4 regions of the Aliidiomarina minuta genome follow, and region 2 is predicted to be linked to each of the others. Evidence: predicted binding sites of a transcription regulator. Region 2 holds the regulator's gene; each other region holds the start of a gene.

Region 1 (2,205 bases), 180 kb from region 2:
TTTCCACCCAGTACCGGGGAAGCCATTCGATACTGGCTTTACGTATGCCGAGTAACGACAGTGGTTTGCTATCTCTTGCCACATAGGGTTGCAGAAATTCACGCGCTAGTTGCTTTTGTTGCAGTTCAAGTGCCTGTTGGATGCTTGTATGGTCGCGTATAGCAGAATGGGTGCGCAGGCTTATAAAGAGTAGCAGTGCTGCAAATAACCAGTCGGACGGTGACAGCCAGTATATAAGGGCGGCAATGACCAGCCAGGGGGTTATCAGTACCATAGGGGCCATTAAACCAGAGATGCGTTGCTGTGTGCGACTGCGTGCACACGAGGGGTGTACACGTTTTGCCATACGCATTGCCAGACTATGAAAAATGCTTAATGGATGAAGATAAAAGGGCAGAGGAAGCAAGCGCTCCCCCCAGATTACCAGGCTGAATAACAGCCAGTGCAGAACATCAGGCTGCCATAGGAGCATTATGACCGTCCGCACCGCGGCTCTTAGGACTTGCTGCACGTACGAAATCAGACTGATTCAGCTTGGAATCAATAAAGCGGCCTAATTCATCGGCACGGTAACCAGGCTTGGCTTTAAAGCGCAGGAAAGGAATACCCGCGGCATTGAGTGAGTTCTTAAGGAACCAGTTGCGTTTAGCCTGATTGCTGTTGGCTTCAATAGGCTCCAGCTCGATAACCCCTACCACTCGCATGTTTGAACGGTCGCAGAGAACATAGTCCAGCATGCGGCTGGATACTTTGTTTTGTGCATCACGCTGAGCGGAGCGGGAAAGCCCTTTTTCGCGCACACTGACAACATCGCCCAGGCGTACTTTTGTGAAGATTCGATATTCGTCGCCACACGCGCGTTCAAGCAAGGTCAGAAAAGACTCTTCAGTTGCTGAAAAGAAACTTTCCTGACGTTTTTTATAAGGATAAGGCGCATAGCGCTCGGATAAGCGTGATGCCATCATCGCAATAATCACCAGCACTACGATAAAACCAATGAGCATGAATTCCATAACCAACCCCATCTGAAACAATCAAAACGAAAACCTGTGTCTGAGATAATGCAAATTAGGGGCCAACAATAAAAAAGAGCGCTTAAAAAAGCGCTCTTTTATTAAATCAGGTTATGTTAGCGGGCCTGAAAGCCACCTTTAATGCCTTTAGTGGTAATGCTGACGGCATCATGGGCGTGTAAAGATTCGTAGTGATTTACCCGGATCCAGAAATCATGAAACTGGCTTTCCTGATTCAGGCGATGTTGTAAACGACGGGCTGCATCTTCACAAAACATTAAGTTCTGACCGTTGAGACGGGCAAATTCTTGCTCATCTTCACGTTTTACTGCCGCTTGAACTGGTGTCTGTAGCGCGTCTTCAATCGTATCGATCAAATCTTCGATAGGCAGGTCGGTGGCCCCAGTATTCAGTTTAACTTTAACATCGGCTACTGAACGCTGGCTGTGGGGCGTTGCCGGTATGCCATCGGTTGTACCTAACCATGCACTGACATCTTCTTTGCTGACGCTGGCGGCGTTGAATTTTTTATCGAAAGCTTCCTGAATCAGCTGCCGAGCCAGTGCTGCCGAGCAAGGGCAGGTGGAGGAGTAAGGTACTTCTACCTGTAACTCTATTTCCAGTCCCTGATCATCCAGTATTGCCTGAAGCGTTACCGGATAAGCTTTCCAACCCTGTTTTTTACTGACCAGAGATTTACGACGCAGGTGATAATCGAAAGTGAAACGCACTAAGGCCTGGTGACTGAGTTCCAGGTGCGAACTGATAAAACTTTTTAGCAGCGTATCAATCTGAGATGGCTGAAGGCTGCCGCTAGCGGCAAGTTCGTCTACTGCAAGGTAGAGGCGCGACATATGAATGCCTTTAGCTTGCGGATCTCCGAGATTGACAAAGGCATCTACTTTAGCACTGACCTGACGGTCAGGCTGACCCGGAACGCTTACCAGTAAAGGCATTTCAATATTACTCATACCAACCCAATCCAGGTTCCCCATAGTCTGGGCGCTGGTTTGATTGGCTATATCTGGCATTGAGGTTGGCATTCAGCTACTACTCCGAGTTCTTGAATGGGTGTCAAAATTAATGTTGACGAGCTATTATAACTGACTTGTCCAGTAAATTTAAGAAAAGACAATTATCCTGCCTTATTACGTGCTTCGCTCGAGTTTGGATTGCTGGATATTCACAGAGA
Region 2 (2,205 bases):
TATTTCTGTCCTTGATATCAAGAAAATCATCCAGCAATTAAAAGAACGGGGCATTGGAGTCTTGATTACTGACCACAATGTAAGGGAGACTCTATCTGTATGTGAACGCGCCTACATTGTCAGTCAGGGAACCTTGATTGCCTCAGGCAGCGCACAACAAATTTTAGCAAATCAGCAGGTTAAAGATGTTTATCTGGGCGACCAGTTTTCTTTATAAGAAGCGATTATGAAGCAGAGTTTACAACTTAAACTTGGTCAGCAGCTGACCATGACTCCGCAACTGCAACAGGCGATTCGCCTGTTGCAGCTTTCATCGCTGGATCTGCAACAGGAAATTCAGGACGCTTTGGATAACAATCCGTTACTCGAAGTCAGTAGTGAGGACGACAGCAGCGCAGATGACGTATCGCTACAGGAATTCGAAAGCAGCGCAAAAGACAATGACAGCATGGAAACCGGGGAAGCCGTCGCCCAACAGGATATTCCGCAGGATTTACCGACTGACTCCAGCTGGGACGATGTTTACTCTGCCAGCACTGCACCAACGAAAGGCAGCGCCACAGGGGAAGACTTTACCTATCAGGGCGAGACCAGCGAAAGCCTGCATGATTACCTGACCTGGCAAATGGAATTGTCACATTTTAGCGAAGAAGACGAAGCCATTGGCCGGGCCATTATTGATGCGGTAGATGAAGCCGGGTATCTGACGCAAACTCTGGAAGATATTCAACAAGCAGTAAACGGCGAGTTTCCCGAAGTCAGCGATGCTGAAGTCTGTATGGTATTAAAACGTGTACAACGTTTCGACCCTGTTGGTGTTGCAGCACGCACCGTTAGTGAGTGCTTATTAATACAGCTCAGCCAAAAGCCGGCAGATACTCCTTTGCTGCAAGAAACTAAAGCTATTATCAGTGATTACTTAGACTTATTAGCTGCCCGCGACTATCGGACTTTAGCGAGAAAGACTAAGCTTAAAGAAGATCAGTTGCGTGAAGTTATGCGCTTGCTCCATCAACTGCATCCGCGGCCCGGCGAAACAGTAGTACAGCGGGAATCGGAATATGTTATTCCCGATGTTTCAGTGGTTAAGCACAATGGCCGCTGGGCAGTAGAGCTTAATCCGGACTCAGTTCCGAAGCTACAGGTAAATGCGGAGTATGCAGCGTTAAGCGGACAAGCAAAACGCAGTGAAGATTCGGAATACATTAAACACCATATGCAGGACGCCCGTTGGTTTATAAAAAGCATAGAGAGCCGCAATGAAACCTTGCTTAAAGTAACCAGCGCTATCGTGCAACGTCAGCAGGCATTTTTTGAGCATGGTGAAGAGTCTATGAAACCTATGGTGCTGAATGACATTGCCGAAGCTATCGACATGCACGAGTCGACGGTATCACGGGTTACCACGCAGAAATTCATGCACACTCCAAGGGGTATATTTGAGCTTAAGTATTTCTTTTCCAGTCATGTAAGCACCGAGAACGGTGGTGAGTGTTCATCAACCGCTATCCGCGCTATTATCCGGAAGCTGGTTGCGGCAGAGACCCCGGCCAAGCCGTTGAGCGACAGCAAAATCGCTGAACTCATGGCTGAACAGGGCATCCAAGTGGCAAGACGTACGATTGCGAAATACCGGGAGTCACTACATATTCCCCCTTCCAATCAACGTAAAAGCCTACTTTAACGACGGCAACAGAAGGACGATGTATATGCAAATAAATCTTACTGGTCATCACGTTGAAATTACTGAGCCCCTACGTGAATACGTAGATACTAAGTTCGCCAAGCTAGAGCGCCACTTTGATCATATAACTAACGTTCATGTGATACTAAATGTTGAAAAAATCACGCAAAAAGCGGAAGCTACCGTTCACCTGAGCGGTGGTGAAGTTTTTGCCACTTCCGAACATGAAGATATGTATGCTGCTATCGACGGCTTGATCAACAAGTTAGATCGACAGGTAGTTAAACATAAAGAAAAACTGAAACGTCACTAACCTATGCAACTTCGTGAAATACTAAGCCTGGACTGCACCCGTTGTGCAGTTCAGGACTCCAGCAAAAAGAAGCTTCTGGAAGCAATCAGCCAACTAGCCGCACCTAAGCTAGCTGGAGTAACCCGTAACGATGTCTTTGACAGTCTGGTGCAGCGAGAACGACTTGGCAGCACTGGAATAGGTCTGGGCATAGCGATTCCCCATGGCC
Region 3 (2,205 bases), 430 kb from region 2:
CATAACTACGGTTTTGCCTTCAACATCCAGGCCTTCATAATCGTTCCAGTCAAATTCCGGTGCAACGATGCCATAACCGACAAATACCAACTCGCTTTTGTTCACCTCAACCTGCTCTACTACCCGAGGTGTCCAGGCCATCATTTCTTCACGGTATTTGAATTCACTTTGCTCGTCGTTGTGTGAAAGTTGCATGTTAGTTACACGCGTCGGGGCGATGCGAACTAAGGGCACTGGCTGCAGGTAGCCATCTTCGTTGTACGGCTCTAGCCCCAGTGAAGAGAATATGTCCGTGGCGTACTCGATAGTGAGTTCTTCCCCACGTGTTCCGGGAGCCCGGCCTTCAAATTCATCGGACGAAAGTATGCGCAGATGTTCACGATAATTGTCATTAAAATGATAATCAACATAACCGTCTGCATCAACGGGGGGGGCAGTCTCAGGTTGTGGAGTCTGAGCTGGCGAACAGGCTACGGCAAGTAGGCTTGCGGCAGCGAGAAAAGTGAGTTGTCGCATGAGTCTTCCCTCTTGGTGTGGAGCAACATTTTTGTGACAACATCATAGCATTGAGATAAAAAAAAAGCGCGACCCAAAGGCCGCGCTTTTCCTGTTTGAGCAATGAAACTGCGATTAACGCAGGTCTTCAATTTGTTGCTGAACTTCAGGGTCGTTCTGCATGCGATATGCGATAGCGTTATATTCTTCAACGCTCAGACCACTGTCTTCAACTGCTTCAACCATTTCGCTCTGAGCTGAAATTTGTAGCTCTTGAGCTTCTTCCTGAGTTTCAGCGGCTTCAAGCTGCTCAACAAACTCATCGTTAATACGTTCAATATCGTTCAACGCTGATGCAAACTGTTCCAGTTGCTCTTGAGTTACTGGCTCATTCTGCATTTCTTCCATTTGCTGCTGTGCATATTCCTGCTGTTGTTGCTGTTGGTCCTGAGCAAGAGCTGGAACAGAAAACATAGCGGCTGCAAGTGCTGATAGTGCGAAAGTACGTTTTAACATAAGACGTTCTCCTCGTTGAAATATAATTTGTTAATTCACTAGTACTAAAGCGAACTCCATGCCAACCTTTCAGGGGTTGTTGTAAGTTATTGTTATATTTGATGTTTAAGTTATTTTTGGCGTTTTAGGCCGAGTTTGAAGAATTTAAAATGGAACTATAGTGTATACTTTTGTCACATATGACAGATTTGTCAGTGACAGAAGTGACACAACTATGAAAAAACTACCCCGCCAGTTCTGGCAACTTGCAGGCATGCAAAGAGCATTGCTCTTGTATGTGGTTCTGCCCTTACTGGTTACCGCTGGATTGGGCATTGGTTATGGCCTGGACCGCGTTTCTAAATTAGAGTCCGATCGATTAAAAGACGATGTCGAACTCATTGGCCGCGCCATTCGGCTACCTATAGGCGAAGCTTTGGCTGTTGGTGATGAGGAGGCCGTGCGCCGAACCTTGCAGTCAGTGTTTGATATTGGCCGGATTTACGGTGCTTCAGTATTTGATGTTAATGGTAACCAGGTTGCTGCAGCTGGCATTACTGAACGCGACCTGACATCCAGTCAGGTTGCCCAGCAGGTGGTAACTACAGGTGAACAACAGGAGCGTTACCGACAGGTCTCTGGCATGTTTTTGTTCTCTCATTTTATCCCTGTGTTTGATGACCTGGGGCGTACCAATGGATTTATCCAGATTAACCGGCGCGCTAGTGACTTTGATGCTTCTTTAGAGCAGTTATCAAGAACCGCCTGGGCAACTTGGTGGGTGATGTGTCTGGTGACTTTAGCTATTGTTATTTTCGGCCATTATGGTGGCGTGGGGCGGCATGTTAATGCGCTGAAAATGAGTATGAACAGAATAGAAACCGGGGAGCGTTCGCACCGTGCTCTGGAGACGGGCCCTACGGAAATCGCTGAAGTGGCGAAAGGGCTGAACCGAATGCTGGATAGCATTGATAGAAAAGACTTGGAACTGGCCAAGCGTCAGGCACATGAAGAAACCCTGGCCCAGCAGCTTCAGCATCAGGAAAAAATGGCTGCTATTGGTCGCGTGGCCGGCGGGGTTGCTCATGAACTGGGTGCACCATTAACCGTAATTGATGGTCGTGCCCGACGCTTATTAAAGGCGAACGAAAATCCTGATGAGATACGGCAGTTGACGGCTATTCGCGGGCAAGTGGCCCGGTTGACGCGTATTGT
Region 4 (2,205 bases), 910 kb from region 2:
ACTGAGATAGCACCTACAGGATCATCCAGGCGCAGCCGGTCCAGCACTACGATAGAAAGCACGACCAGCAAACCGGCACCCAGGCCGATAAGACAAGCTATGCCTGGGGTTGGTGTGGAGGGCTCCGCAGTAATGGCAACAAGACCAGCCAGAGCACCATTTAATATCATGGTTAAATCGGCTTTTTGCCAGACCAGCCGTACTATTACAAAGGCCGCGAGTGCGCCACATGCTGCCGCTGCATTGGTGTTAACGAAAACTAACGCTATAGCGTCTGCATTGTCGGTACCGCTAAGCTGTAGTTGTGAGCCACCATTAAAGCCGAACCAGCCCATCCACAAGATGAAAGTACCCAGGGTAGCCAGAGGCATGTTAGCGCCCGGAATGGCATTGATTTCACCGTCTTTACCATACTTCCCTTTGCGGGGCCCAAGCAGCAATACACCCGCAAGAGCGGCCGATGCACCGGCCATATGGACAATGCCTGAGCCTGCAAAATCGACAAAGCCTGCCTGGTCTAAAAAGCCTTCACCCCAACTCCAGCTACCCTGAATCGGGTAAATAAAACTGGTCAGCACAATACAGAAAATCAGAAAACTGAGTAATTTCATACGTTCTGCTACCGCCCCTGAGACAATAGACATGGCGGTGGCTACGAAAACCATCTGGAAAAAGAAATCTGCAGAGGGAGCGAAATCGGTAACGTCCGGCGAACCGTACATGAGCCTATACCCTATTAACAAATAACAAGTACAGGCAATTGCATAGAGCAGTATGTTTTTAACTAATATTTCAGTGGTGTTTTTACTGCGCACCAAACCGGCTTCCAGCATTGAGAAACCCGCGGCCATCCACATCACCAGGGCAGCACTGATCAACAGGTAAAATGTATCCAGTGAGTAACTTAGTTCTTCAATAGTCATGAGTATGCTCCTTAAATGGCCTGTTCATCAGTTTCTGATGTGCGAATACGAACGACCTGTTCCAGCGACAAGACAAATATCTTGCCGTCGCCGGTGCTTCCTGTGTGGCTGGCCTTCTGAATGGTGTCGACGATTTGCTGGCTCTGTTCATTGACTGCAGCAATATCGAGTCGGATTTTGGGCAAGAATTCGGCCCGGTATTTGGCGCCACGATAGAGTTCGTCATGACCTTTTTGCTGACCAAATCCTTTGACATCGGTGACTGTCATACCTTTACAGCCAATGTCATTCAGTGCATCACGCACATCTGCGAGCTTGGCGGGTTTGATAATTGCAATAATGAGTTGCATGAGAGCGTCCCTTTGTTGTTGTAGTTACAGACAAAGGTTCTCTATCAAGAGGCGTGCCAGGTTATAACTTGCTGAATTTACATAGATTTTACTTTAAACCCTAAAGCGACTGCTCTTTTTTTGTGCGACAATGAGCGCATCTGGTGCATTTAAAGTATTAATTGAAACTGTCGATAACGGATATGAAAGGCCTGGATTATCGTTTTGATTGAGGTGAATTTGTATAGTTGTTGGAACGAATAGTCTGATGTGATTGATGAACTTTCTATCCCTGGAAGTAAGTAGTATTCGCCCCTGATTTTTTCAGGGGCTTTTTTTATTAGCTTTTAGGGTAATCAAGTACCCAGTTCACAAAGAGTTCGGTGCCTACTTTTAAAGCATCTTCATCCGCATAAAAGTGAGGTGAATGATTGCTTGGGGCGGTTGCAGGGTCCTGGCCCGGCGGCGTTATGCCAAGGAACACAAACATGCCAGGAACTTCGTTTGCATAAAATGAAAAATCTTCTGCACCGGTAACCAGCTCATTTTGGTGAACATTATCAGTTCCGGCTACGCGTTGAGTAGTGGGCATTAAGCGCTGTACCAGTTCTGGGTTATTGTAAGTTACAGGATAACCTTCGTGAATATGCACGTCGGCTTCAGCTCCACTGCTTTTGGCGGTGTGGACTGCAGTAGTCTCTAACTTTTTAAAAATCTGCTGACGGATATCCATGTCGAAATTGCGTATGGTGCCTTCCAGGTACACTTCATCGGGAATGATATTATTGCGCACGCCGCCTTCAATTTTGCCAAAGCTAACTACAGCGGGAGCAGCGGTAATATCTACCTGACGACTGACAATAGTCTGTACGTTATTAATGATTTGAGCAGCGGCTACAATAGGATCGACTCCGCCCCAGGGACGTGAGCCATGGGTTTGTTCGCCTTTCACG

The links. Region 2 encodes sigma-54, which starts transcription at its own class of promoters, with help from an activator protein. Its sites were predicted from a motif close to GTTGGCACGNNNNTNGNNT; they were not measured.
Region 1: a site for sigma-54 is predicted at 1,062-1,080, ahead of CWE09_RS07150 (DUF2726 domain-containing protein). Genes of this name have one in related genera too.
Region 3: a site for sigma-54 is predicted at 1,059-1,077, ahead of CWE09_RS10180 (DUF4168 domain-containing protein). Genes of this name have one in related genera too.
Region 4: a site for sigma-54 is predicted at 1,316-1,334, ahead of CWE09_RS03670 (P-II family nitrogen regulator). Genes of this name have one in related genera too.

The regions. Positions count from the first base shown of each region.
Region 1 covers NZ_PIPL01000001.1:1,496,993-1,499,197, reverse strand. The annotation lists gene CWE09_RS07155 (cobalamin biosynthesis protein) at 1-472, opposite strand, end outside; gene CWE09_RS07150 (DUF2726 domain-containing protein) at 453-1,013, opposite strand; gene folE2 (GTP cyclohydrolase FolE2) at 1,130-2,056, opposite strand.
Region 2 covers NZ_PIPL01000001.1:1,680,674-1,682,878, forward strand. The annotation lists gene lptB (LPS export ABC transporter ATP-binding protein) at 1-217, shown strand, start outside; gene CWE09_RS08115 (RNA polymerase factor sigma-54) at 227-1,684, shown strand; gene hpf (ribosome hibernation promoting factor) at 1,710-1,997, shown strand; gene ptsN (PTS IIA-like nitrogen regulatory protein PtsN) at 2,001-2,205, shown strand, end outside.
Region 3 covers NZ_PIPL01000001.1:2,114,013-2,116,217, forward strand. The annotation lists gene CWE09_RS10175 (M28 family metallopeptidase) at 1-516, opposite strand, end outside; gene CWE09_RS10180 (DUF4168 domain-containing protein) at 631-1,011, opposite strand; gene CWE09_RS10185 (sensor histidine kinase) at 1,226-2,205, shown strand, end outside.
Region 4 covers NZ_PIPL01000001.1:766,079-768,283, reverse strand. The annotation lists gene CWE09_RS03675 (ammonium transporter) at 1-923, opposite strand, end outside; gene CWE09_RS03670 (P-II family nitrogen regulator) at 935-1,273, opposite strand; gene CWE09_RS03665 (amidohydrolase) at 1,593-2,205, opposite strand, start outside.